4 regions of the Ureibacillus suwonensis genome follow, and region 1 is predicted to be linked to each of the others. Evidence: riboswitches for the same ligand, from Rfam matches in the RefSeq annotation. Region 1 holds a riboswitch; each other region holds the start of a gene.
What was found. A riboswitch is a leader RNA that binds a small molecule or an ion and turns the genes downstream of it on or off. The one in region 1 is predicted to bind thiamine pyrophosphate.

Region 1 (3,727 bases):
GAATAGGGAATATTCGAAACAACGATAAAAGGTTCTTTCGGCAATTGAATTTGTAATATATCGTGATGAATGATTTTAACATTACCGGTTTCAGCAAATTTCTCTTTTAATAAACTTACAAATTTTCCTTCATATTCTATAGCCAGTATCCCCCTTGCTTTTTTACTTAACACCGACGTCAATGCACCTTTTCCAGCACCAAACTCTAAAACTAAATCATGTCGAGTTACATTTGCAATTTCTACTATTTCATTTATTAATTTCTTATTATGCATTAAATGTTGTCCTAAAAAATTGGGTGGTTCACTTCTTCGATGTTTACGATTTTTAGTCATTAATTCTTCTTCCTTTCTAAAAAAATCACAAGCATCTGCTTGCGATTTAGAGCAAATGGAAGAAGATCCGCCCTCATTCGTTTGGAATAACATATTGACAAGATAGGCATCAAAAAAGGACTTGTACTTAGGTGTAGTACAAATCTATCGAAAGAAAGTGAAATTCCTTAATAATAGAAAAAAGGCAGAAATAATCTGCCTTCGGAAATGACGTTATTAACCCATTAATTAATATCAACCATAAATAGTGATATTACAAAAATGTGGTTCAAAAATGAAAAATGAAGATTATTAAAAAAGGACAGACTACTCCCATTTACTCTGCCGTTCACAAGCAGAGCCTTTGAACATATTCAATTCATTAGTTCAAAGTTGGGAAACGTAGTCTCATTGAGTGTGTCACTTTTTTAATAATCCTCCTTTAATGATGAATACAAAAACAGTATATTGGTCCTGAATCAAATTGTCAAATGGAACTATTGGGGACAGTCTATGTGTTCGAACCTAATGATAAATATGATTTGTTTGACGAATGCGAAAGTTTATTAACTGAATCATGAAATATAGAATCATAAGAAATGAAATTTATATGCCAATATTTCAGTATATACATGCTAATCAATCTTCCAATGTTTTAATAATGATCAAGTCCGTTTGTTCTTCATCCCCCATATAAAAGGAGTGAAATCCTTTTTGAACAAATCCCATTTTCTTATAAAAGCCAATTGCATTTTCGTTCTTTTCCCAAACCCCAAGCCAAATTTTCTTTTTATTCCATTCCTTTGCAACTTCAATCGCTTTATTTAGCAAGGCTTTTCCAAGTCCATGCTTCTGAAATTTCTCTCGAATATAAATTCTTTCAATTTCAAGGAATTCATCGCCCATTTTTTCCGTCTGAGCATCATCACTATTGACTTTTAAGTAACCCGCCAATTCATTTTGGTAATAGACAAAGAAAAATTGTGAATGAATATTGGATAGCTCTTTCTCTAATTGTTTTATATTAAATGCCTTTTCTAAATATACTTTCATATTTTCAGGTGAATTTTGATCTTTAAATGTGTAATAAAACGTTTCAATGCCCACTTCTTGTAATGTGTGCAAATCTTCAAGGGTACATGTTTTTATTTTGATTGTCATAGTGAACATCTCTCCTCATATCAATAATTTCGTTTGTTTCCCTTCTTAACGTATTCCCAATCTTTTTCAACATTTTTTCTTACCCGCTGCAAAAGATTGAATAATGTTTCCACTTCTACTTCAGATAATCCTTGTAAAGCTACAGCGTTAGAATGATCATGTTCTCTTATTAAAAACGGATAAACATTATTGCCTTTCTCGGTCGCATAGAGTTTCTTAATTTTTTTTATTTTGTGGATCCTCTCGCTTTTCAACAAATCCGTTCATTTCTAGTTTTTTTATTGCGCGTGATGCAGTTGTCCGATCCACTTTGATCATTTCAGCCAACTTTTCTTGAATAATTCCTGGGTTCTCACATATTCGTACAAGGTACAAATACTGACCTTTTGTTAAGTCATATTCTTTAAACTCGATATTACTGATTGAATCTAGTGCTCGTGCTATCATCCCAATTTCACGAAGAACTTCTTTCATAATGAACTCCTTCATTTTTATTGCAAATGCAATATTTTTAATTCATTTTAATCAAACTTTGTTGCATTTGCAACAAAAAAATAATTGAATATCTACATAATTTTAGGGTGATAATTCAAAAGAATTTGCAATCTTTCATAAGAATAAGTAGACTTTATATTGAAATTGAATATATTAACCGGGGGCTTGCGGAAGCAGGCTGAGAGTACGACTAATCCGTCGTTGACCGTTTGAACCTGATTTGGGTAATGCCAGCGCAGGGAGTGTAGTAAGTCGAATTATGCACTTTGCTTAGGCAGAGTGCATTTTATTTTGCGGAAAGGGTGAAAACCGATGACTCAGCAACGAGAAATCATAGAGGAACTTTCTCAATTTATCAAAAAGAATCAAGCTTCAGAAGAAGAGTTTAATAGCTTGGCTTTACATATTTTTAATTATCAATACAAACATAATCTCCCCTATCAAACATTTTGCCGCCAAAAAGGAAAGACACCGCGGCTTGTGAAAAATTGGCGAGACATTCCTTATGTGCCGATGAGTGCCTTTAAAGAGGTTCCATTGACATGTTCAGATCCAGAGGCAGCGGTTAGAGTCTTTATGACAAGCGGAACAACCCAAGGAAAACAAGGCAAACACTTTCATTCCACTCTCGAAATCAGAGAACTTTCCATGATTATCAACTTTAAAGAACGGTTTATGAAAGAAACAAATCGCATCCGCATGGGAATTTTGTTTCCAACTGAAGAGAAAATGCCGCACTCATCCTTAGCCCATTATTTAGCTCTTGTCATGAAAGAGTTTGGCACAGAGGACAGCTGCTATTTATTAAAAGAGAACGGCGTACATATTCAAAAAATCATCAGTGAGTTGGAACATGCCGAAAAAACAGGAGAACCATTTGCTTTGCTCGGAGCAAGTTTCAGTTTTGTTCATTTGTTTGAGGAATTGGAGCGTTTAGGAAAAACGTTTAATCTGCCGAAGGGAAGCAAAATTCTTGATACTGGTGGTTATAAAAATAAATCAAAGGAATTAGATTTAAATGAATTTTATCAGTTGCTTGAAAGATATTTCGGTGTAGATAGAAGCAATTGTATTAATATGTACGGCATAACAGAGCTAAGCACGCAATTTTATGATGATGGCAATGAGGTCGTTCCATCTATAAAAACTGGACCTAGTTGGATTCGTACGAGAGTCATCAATCCGTTAACAGGTGAAGAGGTTCCAGAAGGAGAACGTGGTGTTTTAGTTCATTATGATTTAGCGAACTTTAATTCCGTAATGGCGGTTGCTACTGAGGATGTAGGAATGGCGGTTGATGAAGGATTTTATCTGTTCGGTAGAGTTCAAGGTGCCGAGGTAAGGGGATGCTCGCTAGCGGTAGAAGAGTTTATTCAATTGGCGAAAGGAACAGCAAAATGAGAATAACAGCTGGATATATTCCAAATATCGGAGAAACGAAATTTGATAAGAAAATCCTGAAGTTTCAGGATTTAGAAGTGGAACTGCCTCTCCTTACATTAGAGCAAATGCAGAGGGTCATTGACACGGTGAAAAGAGAAAGTGCGGAAATCTTAAAATCACTGTCGGTATCAACAGTAGTGGACATCATCGGTTATGTAACGGAACAATTTTTGGAACGCAGTTCATCTTATCGACAGCAGGCGGAAAAGTTGCTTCCGATTGTCACCGGCTATGATGAGGAGGTAATTCGCCTTGGTCTTACATCTTTTTTAAAAACATTTCGCAAGCACGAACTCCAGCGTTTCCTAGTAGAA
Region 2 (3,727 bases), on a different contig from region 1:
TTTCCAGCTGGTTCGTCAATTTGTCATATTCCAAATTGTGTTTCAGCTGATATTCTTTATAGTCTTCAAGCAATTGATCATAGCTCATTTGCTTATTGGTCAAGCTGATTTCCAAGTCCCGAATTTCCTTTGTTTTTTCCTGGATGATTTGATCTTTTTTCAATTGATCGCGCTTTAGGCGATTGATGATTTGGTTCGCATTTTCCAATTGTTCTACCAGCGCATTATATTTATAGGAAAGCAATTGGCGGTCTTTAATGATATTTTCAATTGAAACAATGACATCCATTGCCACTTTGTCTTGCTGATCCCTTGAAAAAATGAAAGACTCTTCTTCAGCTTTAATCGGTTGAACCGTTTCTTGTTCTTCCACTTTTTCATTTTCTGCAGGCAAATCTTCTACAACCATTTCGGGAGATTCTTCCCGTTGTTCCATCTCACTCTGATTCGATAAAGGATTTTTAAACCATCCCAATCTCTTTTTTTCCATTTCATTAGCCAAAATATCATCTCCTAATATCTTGTAAAAAAAAATAAACGAAATTTCCTATTAATATAGAAAAAGGGTTACAATTATATACAAATTCCTACTTTCATTTTATATCTAAGTCGAAGAATGTCAATAACTCGTTGGTGAACATATGAAGGCGGGGAAAGGATATTTCGTATCTTTGTCGTCCAATTGAAAATACTATTGTAGAAAATAGGGAAAAGGAAGGGGTCTTTTTGAAAATCACAATCGAATGGACGTATCACCACAAGGGTGTGGAAACGGTTTTTCGTTCGGAAGAAATGCCTCCAGCCCACGCCCTTTCCGTCGCGGAAGAGCTGATGAAAACCGGAAGAACAAAAAACATTCTTTTTTTGGATGAACATGATTCGACTTGGACATTGAAAGAAATAAAAAAATATATAAAAGAGATGGAAACGGAACCTTCGAATGTGACGGTTTATTTTGATGGCGGATTTAATCTTGAAAGCCGCATATCCGGGTTGGGTTGTGTCATTTATTTTGAGCAAAACGGAAAGAAATATCGGTTGCGGAAAAATTTGACTTTGAATGGTCTTTCTTCCAATAATGAAGCGGAATACGCAGCGCTTCATTTTTCTGTCCAAGAATTGGAGTCTCTTGGCGTCCATCACCAAACGGTCCGATTTATCGGCGATTCGCAAGTGGTGATCAATCAAATGAGCGGTGAATGGCCGGTTTATGAAAAAGAGTTGATGAATTGGGCGGATCGAATTGATGAATCTTTGAACCGGCTTGGCATCAAACCCGAATTTGAACCGGTTTCCCGAAAAGAAAATGAAGAAGCGGACCGGTTGGCAAACCAAGCTTTGGATGATATCGAAATAGACGGGAAAATCGAACTGCAATGAATAAATGAATCGAAATAACCAAGTTTGTTAGTTTTATAAAATCATGTAAAATTGAAAAATCCATATGGTATAATGTAGGAAACAACAGAATTATTATGTTTTTTTGCAGGGGTGGCCGAGTGCCTGAGAAGGTGAAAACACCTAACCCTTTGAACTTGATGCAGCCAGTACTGCCGTAGGGAGCAATCCATGAATTCATAGATGGATATTGTGAATTTTTTGCTCTCCAATTACTGGAGAGCTTTTTAATTACATAGGGAATTTTGGAAATTGCAGGGGTGGCCTGGTGCCTGAGAAGGTGGAAACACCTAACCCTTTGAACCTGATGCAGTTAGCACTGCCGTAGGGAGCAATTGAAGATACTTGCAGTCTTTTCAATGCTCTTTTGCGCCGTGCAAAAGAGCATTTTTAAGTTTCAAAAGATTAATCCGGATTGAAAGGAGAAAACAAATGAGCTTATACAAAATCAGACAAAAGAATCCATTGATTCATTGCATTACCAATACCGTGGTGACAAATTTTACAGCAAACGGCTTGCTTGCCATTGGCGCTTCACCTGTCATGTCGGATGAGCCATTGGATGTTGAAGATATGACATCGATTTCCGATGCATTGTTAATCAATATTGGCACATTGAATAAAAATTCAGTGGAAGCCATGTTTTTAGCCGGAAAAAAAGCGAATGAATTGAATATTCCTGTTGTATTGGATCCGGTGGGGGCAGGTGCCACGAAATATCGTAAAGAAGTGTCTGAAAATCTGTTGAGAGAAATCAAGTTTGATTTAATCCGTTGCAATGCCGGTGAATTGGCTGCAATCGCCGGAATCGATTGGCAGGCAAAAGGTGTGGACAGCGGAGAAGGGGAGATGGATATTGTCCTTGTGGCAAAGGATACGGCCAAGAAATTTGGAACAATGGTTGCGGTTTCAGGAAAAGAAGATGTTGTAACGGATGGGGAATGGATTCTTTTTGTCCGCGGCGGCCATGAGTGGATGACGCAGGTGACGGGGACGGGCTGTTTATTGAGCGCCATTTGCGCGGGAGCATTATGTTTGGAAGGGGACAGACTCGAAAATATCCGGAACGTGTTGGCCGATTATAAAAAAGTGGCCGAATTTGCTTCGAAAGAAAAATACCTTGGTTCATTCCAAGTGGAAATCATAAACGGTCTACATCAAATTTCAAGAGGTGAATTATAATGAATATCGTTATGACGATTGCAGGCTCGGACAGCGGTGGAGGCGCCGGCATTCAGGCGGATTTGAAAACATTCCAGGAGCTGAAGGTTTTTGGCACATCCGTCATTACGGCATTGACGGCCCAAAATACGTTGGGTGTGGAAGGGATTTATCCAACAACTCCTGATTTTGTCGAACTTCAAATGAAGGCGGTTTTCGAAGATTTTGATGTAAAAGCCTTGAAAACGGGAATGTTGTTTTCTGCGGATATTATTCAAAGAATCGCGAAAAGCTTGAGGGATCAAGAAGTTCAAATCGTTGTCGATCCGGTTATGATTGCGAAGGGCGGACAAGCGTTGCTGCAAGAAGATGCCGTGCGGGCCATGAAAAAGGAATTGCTGCCGATTGCGAACATTGTCACCCCAAACATCCCGGAAGCGGAAACCATCACCGGCATGAACATTCATACTGCGGAAGAGATCCGGGAAGCGGCGGAGAAGATTTTGCAGCTTGGAGTTGATTGCGTCGTCATGAAAGGGGGGCATTTGGACGGGCCATCCGCGGTTGATACGGTGTTTTTCAAAGACGGGTCTTCATTCAAAATGAGATCAAAAAGAATCAATACGAAACATACCCATGGGACAGGATGCACTTTTTCGGCAGCCATTACCGCCCATTTGGGAAGAGGGCTGTCTTTGAAGGAAGCCATTATTGAAGCGAAAAAATTTGTCCAAGGGGCTATCGAAAATCCGCTCAATATCGGCCATGGCCATGGACCGACGAATCACTTTGCCCATCGGTTGGGATATGAAGCGGAGGTGGAAATCATTGAATAGAAAAGAGTTGGCGGTTTATTTCATTATGGGAACGGAAAATTGCAAGAGCGAACATCCCCTTGAAGTATTGAAAGATGCATTGCAAGCGGGAATTACTTTTTTTCAACTGAGAGAAAAAGGGAAACAACCGTTAACCGGTGGGGAGCTTGAACAATTTGCCAGGGAATGCCAATCCTTATGCAAACAGTATCAGGTGCCATTTATCATTAACGATGATGTGGAACTTGCGTTAAAAATTGATGCCGATGGTGTTCATGTGGGACAAGACGATACACCGATCCAAGAAATTCGGGAAAAGTTTCAAAATAAAGTTATCGGTGTTTCCGTCCACA
Region 3 (3,727 bases), on a different contig from region 1:
CATAAAGAAATTGCGCATTTGAATTTTGGCTGATGCAAGATGGGCGATGGCAGTCCCTAAATTATTCGCTTTATAGGCGGCAATGCACATGCCGACACCTGAAGCCGCCACACCGAGGTTTGCCGCTCCCGCTGCGACCCCTGAAATCATAATGGCGGTAGCAACACCGATCGTTGAAATCGGTGAGAGAATCAGAATGGAGAACACCATTGCGATTAACATACCCATGAACACAGGTTGTAAATTTGTTAAGTAGATAATGCCTTCCCCAATGGCCAAACTTGCATCACGAACGTAAGGCAAAATGGCCAAACCGATTAAACCGGGAATGAAAATGGTAAGGGCCGGCATCAATAACAATGTCCAATCCTTCAATTTCACATCTAAGAATTTTACGAATAATGTGGCAATGGCTGCCGTAATCCCGATATTGATGACCGTTCCAATCCCCGCCATCGTAATGACCCCATTTTCATCCATTGTCGTTACACCGCTGCCGATAAAAGCTGCAAGTCCGATGGAACACATTTGAACCGGATTCAGTTTGAATTGGATTCCGATCAGAACCCCCATAATCACCGGCAGTAAGCTCATCACAAGTACAGAGGCGTTCAAAACGGCGGTCAAGAACGTTTCAAGGGGCCCTGCATGTGGAATAATCAATTTTAATATTTCTCCGACAAGAGCATTAGGGATCAAACAAACCACAATCCCTAAACTCATTCCCGTTAATAATTTACTGAAGAAATCTTTCATCGTTGCAAAACCCTTTCTGTTAGAACTGTTTTAATAGTGGAAATATTGTATATTAATATAGTAAATTATATATAAAAATAATATTTTATCAACTATAAATATTTTGATAATTCATATTAAAGATAAATTTTTGAAGGTTAAACATCCTTTTTTTATGGGTTTAATCGAGCAAAATTAGGTTTGGGAAAGAAAAAAGCGGCATCTATTTATTATTTTTTATCAAAATATTTTAGTGAAAGAAGTTTTTATAAAAAAATAAAAACTGTCCGAAAAAGCGGTTAACCCGTTTTTCAGACAGCCCGATCGCAAAATGAAACATCCTATTAGGATGTGGTTGTTTTATTCGTTTCAATGTCAAATCCTTTTCGCTGAATCAACCGGGGTGCGGCTGAAAGGAGAAGTACGATCAAAATCGAGCAGAAAATGGCCGCGCCAATCATCGTTGCACCATTTACGACCAACGAATAGATCACCGGGGACATTCCTTCCGGCGCATATTCCGCCCAGAAAACGACACCCGCAAGAAAATGCCAAAAATACCGGGCGATACTTCCCAGGAAGACGGCCAATACAGCCAAAATCAATCCTTTTGCTTTCTTCTTCTCTGCAAAAAAGGCGGTTTGTATCTGTTTATACAATAATCCGGCAAAACCGACGAAAGCAAAAGCGACAAAATATTCGATTAAGAATTGCACTATATTTAATATATAGGCATCCCCCGTGACCACTTGCAACAACCCCCAAATAAACCCGGAAATCACGCTGACAGTGAATCCCCAACGGAAAGCTAAAATGAAGATAGGCAACATGGCACAGGAAACCGACATCCAGGGCCCCAATTGGATCGATGGCAGCAAATCCAAAATTAAAGCGAATGCCGCAAAAAACGCCGCTTCAATGAGAGCCTGCAATTTAATTTTTTTCATAAAAAAATTCTCCCCTCCATAAAATGGAAACCTCAAGGGGGAGAATATGTATGGAGAACTCCTCGTCCGCCATTCAACATATATCCAAAATCCCACAATCCCTGCGCAAGCATTATCTTACAGGTTCGAAGGGTCAGAACAACGAAAAGTTGTTCACTCTCAGCACAAAGCTCCCCCTGTGGTTTCAATCATGATTTTAATTTTGTCGCTCTAAGTATAGCTTGAAAGATCGTATTTGTACAGGGGATAGGAAGTTTTATATTTAAAAATGGAAAATTCGCTTTTGGTAATCAAATAAAAACAGATCTGTTTAAACCAGAGGAAATACAGGCGGCGTTCGACGATTTTCCTGCCGCATTCTATTATCCATCCTTGTTTGTTGCAGTTTTGAATCCTGGATTAAAAAGCACTTTTTCATTCATGGCGAAAAGAAAATTTATTATAATAATATTCATAAAATCCCATGAAAGGAGAATAATGATCATATGATGAAACAAGCCGTTTTCGAACAACTGAAACAGGCGATGAAAGAAAAGGATGCCGTTGCAAAAGGAGTTCTTACATTATTAAAATCCGCCTTGGATCAAGCGGAAAAAGAAAAAGGTTCCGAACTTTCCCATGAAGAAGAAATTGCGGTTGTCAATCGTGAAGTGAAACAGACCCATCAAGCCCTTGAAGGAGCAAAGCAAGCAGGCCGGGAAGATTTAATCGAAAAGGAAAACCGCAAACTGGAAATTTTGCAAAGTTTCTTGCCAAAACAATTATCTGAAGAGGAAATTGCCAATGTTTTAACAGAAGCAGGCATTTCAAAAGGAATGAATATGGGGGAGGCGATGAAAATCGCAAAACCGCTCCTTGCAGGAAAAGCCGATGGAGCAACGATCGCGAAAGTGGTAAAAAGCCTCATTTAAGATCAAAAAGACTTGTTTAAAAATTTAGACAAGTCTTTCAACTTTTTGTTGACAGCAAAATAAAACTGTACTATATTAGAATCATCAAACAACAACTGTTATAGTACAAATCAAAAAGGAGTGTTTTTTATGACTACTTATCAAGAAGGCTATGAATATTACGTTTCCAAATGCGAACAATTCGGTCTGGAACCAATCAATTTTTCAATTTTCGTTGAGCATCTATCCCAAGAACAATTGGATCAATTCAACGAACATGCACGAAAAACGAAAGAACAAGCAAATGCATAAGAAAATCGCGAATATATTCTGTAACCATTACAGATCGCAGAAAAGAGAGGTCATACACTTGTCTACATTAAACATACGAGCCAGTTAACAACCTTGCTTGTCGAGTTGCCGCAAGCAAGGTTGTTTTATTGGTAAAAAAAAACACCATTTTCATTGAAAATGGCGTCCAAAAACTGCTATTCATCCAGCAAATCAAGAATTTGTTTGTATTCGGGTGCGCCGATGCTGTTATAATATTGGAACAGCAATTCGGAATTCACTTTGATTTTGTCTTTATGATTCAAATACATTTGCACCGTCAAAAAGCGGATAATTAACGGTACAGGTTTGTCGTGGTTGAACTGATTCATATGCTTTTCAATGAATTCTTCGGATAAAACGCAACTCAAATTATTGCCAAGACACTCAAAATCGACGAATTCGATATGCTCTGTCAAGAACTCATCCGTCAGGTGTTTATTATATAAACAGGCCGCTTTCCAATCGATGCGATCTTTGTAGCGGTTTAGCCAATGGGGCTCCAAAATGGCACTGATCAATGAGATTTGCTGCTTGCTGTATTTGTCAAATTGTTCATCCATTTCTTCGTTTGTCGGTTTTTTATAGCCCATATCATCATATAATTGGGAAGCGAGGGAAGGGATGCCTTTCACCAAATGTTCACTTCCAAGCCACTTATATGGGCCGCGGTCGAATTCAAAGAATTGAAATTCCACTTTTTCCTCATCTTCTTCAAATAAATCATCATCCAACAAATCAATGGTTGCATATTCGCTGAAATACGTATCATCCTCAATAAACGTATCAATTTCATCAGCAAAATGCGGATTGATTTCCATACCG
Region 4 (3,727 bases), on a different contig from region 1:
TGCCCGGTTTAGTCGCCGCTCTTAATGCATCACGGATTTCCGCACAAATGCGTCCGATTTTTTTTAATGCTTCTAATTCTTCCTGTGTTTTGACAATCATGTAAAAGATCCTTTCTTCTAAACAATTTCTTTTAATAATATAACATATTCTATTACGAATTCGGGAATTTCATGTTTATTTTATTCGATATGGGTTCATTAATATATTGACAGTGACTTTAGGTATATGTTGGAAAATCATGATTTACCGGTACCAAAGATATGATTCCATGTTATAATCGTGCATTATTTCTTACAAACAAAGAAAAATTTGATTAGGAGTTTTGGCATTGAGAATCAAATAATGGGACTTACTGAGGGTTGTTGCATGTTTATCCGTATTGCTCCTGCATTCGACTACATTTTATAACATGGAACAAGGACTGACTGAGAATTCTGTAATGATCCATTATGTTCGGATCCTATTATGTTATGCTACTCCGACATTTATCATGCTTTCTGTCATCATCCTTTCCGCAAAATATAAAGACCAGTTGCCAGGCTCCTTTTGGCCGAGCCGGATTCAATTCATTTTGCTGCCTTTTGTTTTTTGGGCTTTCATCGATGCCGTTGTGATTGAATTACAGTATCGGCATGGCCTTCTTTGGCGATCCTTTTGGAACAATGTGATTTATGGAGAATTTGTCGGCTGGTTTGTATTGGTCATTTTTCAGTTATATTTGCTGTTTTGGATGATGGTCAAATGGAAATGGCCATCCTTTGTCGTGTTGCCAATATGCATCATCATTTATTTTTTGCAGCATCGGCTTTTTGGGACGCCCTATCCTTTCTTCCAGGAAAACCACATGTATGAAAAACTTTATGGAACGGGTTGGTACATATATTTTGCAATGGCATATTTCATTGGTTCAAATTACGAAAAAATTCAACCGTTGTTAATAAAATATCGTATATTCACTTTACTATTTACGGCTCTATCCGCGCTATATATTTGGTATGGTTATAAGTTTGGAATGGTGGAAATCCATTCCCGCTGAATGGATTTGGTTCCGTTTGTCGTCGGAATGACAAGTGCGGTTTTGGCTTATGGACAACTCATTCCATCTTATAGAATCATTCGCATCATAAGCAAATATGCATTCATGATTTATCTGATCCATTGGAATGTTCTCTCATTGACGGCCAAGTATTTCGTGGGATTTCTACCCAATGGCTATTTGGCCGTTTTGGGAATGATCATTTTTGCGGTTCTTGTATCGATTATTGTTTCCAAAACCATCTCCTATCTCCCATTTGGAAAATGGATTGTAGGGAAAATTCGATAAACGGACGGCAAAGAAAAACGGATTGGGAACCTTCCGGTGTTCTCAATCCGCTTTTTTTTATTGTTCAGAACGCTTTTCAAATCGGCATGTAACCGTTATTCATTTTCTTTTTTTATGAGTCTTGGGCTTGCTGTAAAAATGAATGCCGCCACAATAGCCGTTATGATGATGGCAGGAAGCATATAGGAACCGTTATATACGATGGAATAAATCCAGGCATTTTGATCGCCTGCGTATTCTTTGAAGAAAATCGCTCCGGCAATTGTATGGCAAATAAAGCGCAACAATCCTCCGACAACCGTACCGATCACAACATATAATGCAATTTTCTTTTTGTTATTTTGCAATACGCCGGCCAACACCGGTTTCCGAACAATTGCGGCAAATCCCACAAACGTGAAAGCAAAGATATAATCCAGGATTGCTTGCGCCCAATGGACGATAAACGGATTAATCGTCATGTTCAACAGCCCTATCAGCAAACCCGTAACAAGCCCTGCAGATAGTCCCCAACGAATCGCAATCAAAATAATTGGCAGCATCACTAAACTGATGGATCCGCCCTGGGCCCAAATCGAAAATTTTAATTGGTCCAACACATAACCGATAGCCGCAAAAATGGCAATTTCAATCATCCATAACAGTTTTTGATTTCTCATTCCGCATACTCCTTTCTCTTCGTTATTAAAACGCGAGAGAAGGATAGAAAAGAAAAAGCGTCCGGACAGATCCGAGACGCATTTGTTTCGGTTTCTATCCCACATCCCTACGCAAGTACTAACTTACAGGTTCGAAGGGTTAGTGCATACGGCACACTCTCAGCTGACTTCATCAGCACCCCTTGTGGTACACCTAAAATATTCTGTTGGGAACAATGCCATTTTATCAAATTCTATAAATATTTCAACTTCATGGTTTATTTTAATAGAATTGTTGTTTTGCTGTATCCTTCTTTTTGTTTTTCCACTTGCAACACAGCTGGCATTGCCGATTTTAATTCCTCCACATGGGAAATGACTCCGATCATCCGGCCGGATTTTTGAAGTTCAATGAGCGTGTCGATTGCTTTCATTAAGGATTCTTCATCAAGGGAGCCGAATCCTTCATCAATGAACATTGTTTCAATATTGACATTTCCTTGATAGCTTTGGATCACATCCGCCATACCCAATGCCAGGCTTAAAGATGCATTGAATTTTTCCCCTCCGGATAATGTTTTTACATCCCTCGCTTGTCCTGTATACGTGTCATAGACATCCAACCCTAAACCGCTCGCTCTTCCGTATGATTCAACCCTGTCGGAAACTTGCAAATAATATTGGCCGTTTGATAAGTTTTTCAGGCGCAGGTTGCTTGCTTCGGTAATGAGCTCCAAATAGCCCATTTGCACATAGCGTTCAAAGGATATTTTTTTGCTGTTTTGGCCGCGGAGCAAATTGTAAAGCTCGATGATTTGATTGGATTTTTCCTCCATCCGGAAAATATCGTTTGCGATTCCTTCGAGCTTTTCCGCAAAGTCAATGCAATGCTTTTCGCAAGCTTTGGAATGATTTAAAGCATCCAGGGCTTTTTCATAATTGGACTGAAGCTCTCCCAACTCGTTTTCCGCTTCGGTCAAGTCCATCTTTTCTTTGCCTTTCAGCTTTTCTTCCCCTTCCCTCACTTGCATTTCCAATGAATGAAGCTCTTTCGAATAATCGTCATATTGCTTTTGCAATGATTCCATTTTTTGCGGCGAAAGCCGGGCCTGCAAAAATTCTTCCGTTGAAGCAAAGTTCGCTTCCTTAAGGGCGGAAAGAAACTCTTCTTTCACCCTTTGAACTTTTCTTTGTATATGTCCGACTTGTTCCATTGTTTGTTTAAATGCCTCTTCCACCGCCGCGGTTTGTTTACCCGCTTCCTGGTATGCCATTTGCGCCCGCTCCCAAGATTCTTTTAACTGCCCTTTTAGACGGCTGGCTTCTTGCAATGCAGCTTTCAATTGTGAAAGATCCTTCAATTCTTCAGGAATGGATTTTTTTTGCTGCTCAAGTATTGTTTTTTCCTTCGTATATTTTTCATGTACTTCATTGTATCTTTGCGCACTTTCCTTTTGAAGCTTCCCAACCTGTTCTTTTTCTTCCTGCAGCCTTTTTAGCCGTTTTCTGCCGGAGGAGAGTACTTCTTTTTGTTTTTCCACTTCTTTTACCTTGTTATGAATGGTCTGCAATTGATTGATAAAATGCGATTCTTCAACCATCGGCGCATTCAAGGCAATGAAAGTTTCTTCGATTTCACTCAATTGTTGGCGCTTTGATTCCAATTGACCTTGTACAGCAAATTTATGTTGCTGCGCTTTTTCCAAAGCCGCTCTCAGTTTTTTCAATTCATCCTGCTCTACAATTTCCGTCGTCTCTTTATGT

Region 2: it holds a riboswitch for thiamine pyrophosphate, as region 1 does, so the genes downstream of both, thiM (hydroxyethylthiazole kinase) here and ACFPOH_RS04065 (LuxE/PaaK family acyltransferase) in region 1, are expected to answer to the same signal.
Region 3: it holds a riboswitch for thiamine pyrophosphate, as region 1 does, so the genes downstream of both, thiT (energy-coupled thiamine transporter ThiT) here and ACFPOH_RS04065 (LuxE/PaaK family acyltransferase) in region 1, are expected to answer to the same signal.
Region 4: it holds a riboswitch for thiamine pyrophosphate, as region 1 does, so the genes downstream of both, thiT (energy-coupled thiamine transporter ThiT) here and ACFPOH_RS04065 (LuxE/PaaK family acyltransferase) in region 1, are expected to answer to the same signal.

Annotation. Positions count from the first base shown of each region.
Region 1 is NZ_JBHSNQ010000040.1:44,168-47,894, forward strand. It holds gene erm (23S ribosomal RNA methyltransferase Erm) at 1-335, opposite strand, end outside; gene paiA (spermidine/spermine N(1)-acetyltransferase) at 954-1,475, opposite strand; partial or broken gene ACFPOH_RS04060 (MarR family winged helix-turn-helix transcriptional regulator) at 1,496-1,949, opposite strand; TPP riboswitch at 2,118-2,229, shown strand; gene ACFPOH_RS04065 (LuxE/PaaK family acyltransferase) at 2,283-3,371, shown strand; gene ACFPOH_RS04070 (acyl-CoA reductase) at 3,368-3,727, shown strand, end outside.
Region 2 is NZ_JBHSNQ010000009.1:129,599-133,325, forward strand. It holds gene ACFPOH_RS00940 (hypothetical protein) at 1-502, opposite strand, end outside; gene ACFPOH_RS00945 (reverse transcriptase-like protein) at 727-1,380, shown strand; TPP riboswitch at 1,478-1,579, shown strand; TPP riboswitch at 1,645-1,746, shown strand; gene thiM (hydroxyethylthiazole kinase) at 1,831-2,580, shown strand; gene thiD (bifunctional hydroxymethylpyrimidine kinase/phosphomethylpyrimidine kinase) at 2,580-3,395, shown strand; gene thiE (thiamine phosphate synthase) at 3,388-3,727, shown strand, end outside.
Region 3 is NZ_JBHSNQ010000190.1:14,179-17,905, forward strand. It holds gene ACFPOH_RS15535 (PTS sugar transporter subunit IIC) at 1-756, opposite strand, end outside; gene thiT (energy-coupled thiamine transporter ThiT) at 1,080-1,682, opposite strand; TPP riboswitch at 1,763-1,869, opposite strand; gene ACFPOH_RS15545 (GatB/YqeY domain-containing protein) at 2,168-2,593, shown strand; gene ACFPOH_RS15550 (transcriptional regulator) at 2,723-2,884, shown strand; gene ACFPOH_RS15555 (nucleoside-diphosphate sugar epimerase) at 3,061-3,727, opposite strand, start outside.
Region 4 is NZ_JBHSNQ010000078.1:25,218-28,944, reverse strand. It holds gene map (type I methionyl aminopeptidase) at 1-100, opposite strand, end outside; gene ACFPOH_RS09300 (acyltransferase family protein) at 354-1,037, shown strand; gene ACFPOH_RS09295 (hypothetical protein) at 1,038-1,325, shown strand; gene thiT (energy-coupled thiamine transporter ThiT) at 1,421-1,984, opposite strand; TPP riboswitch at 2,072-2,177, opposite strand; gene ACFPOH_RS09285 (SMC family ATPase) at 2,242-3,727, opposite strand, start outside.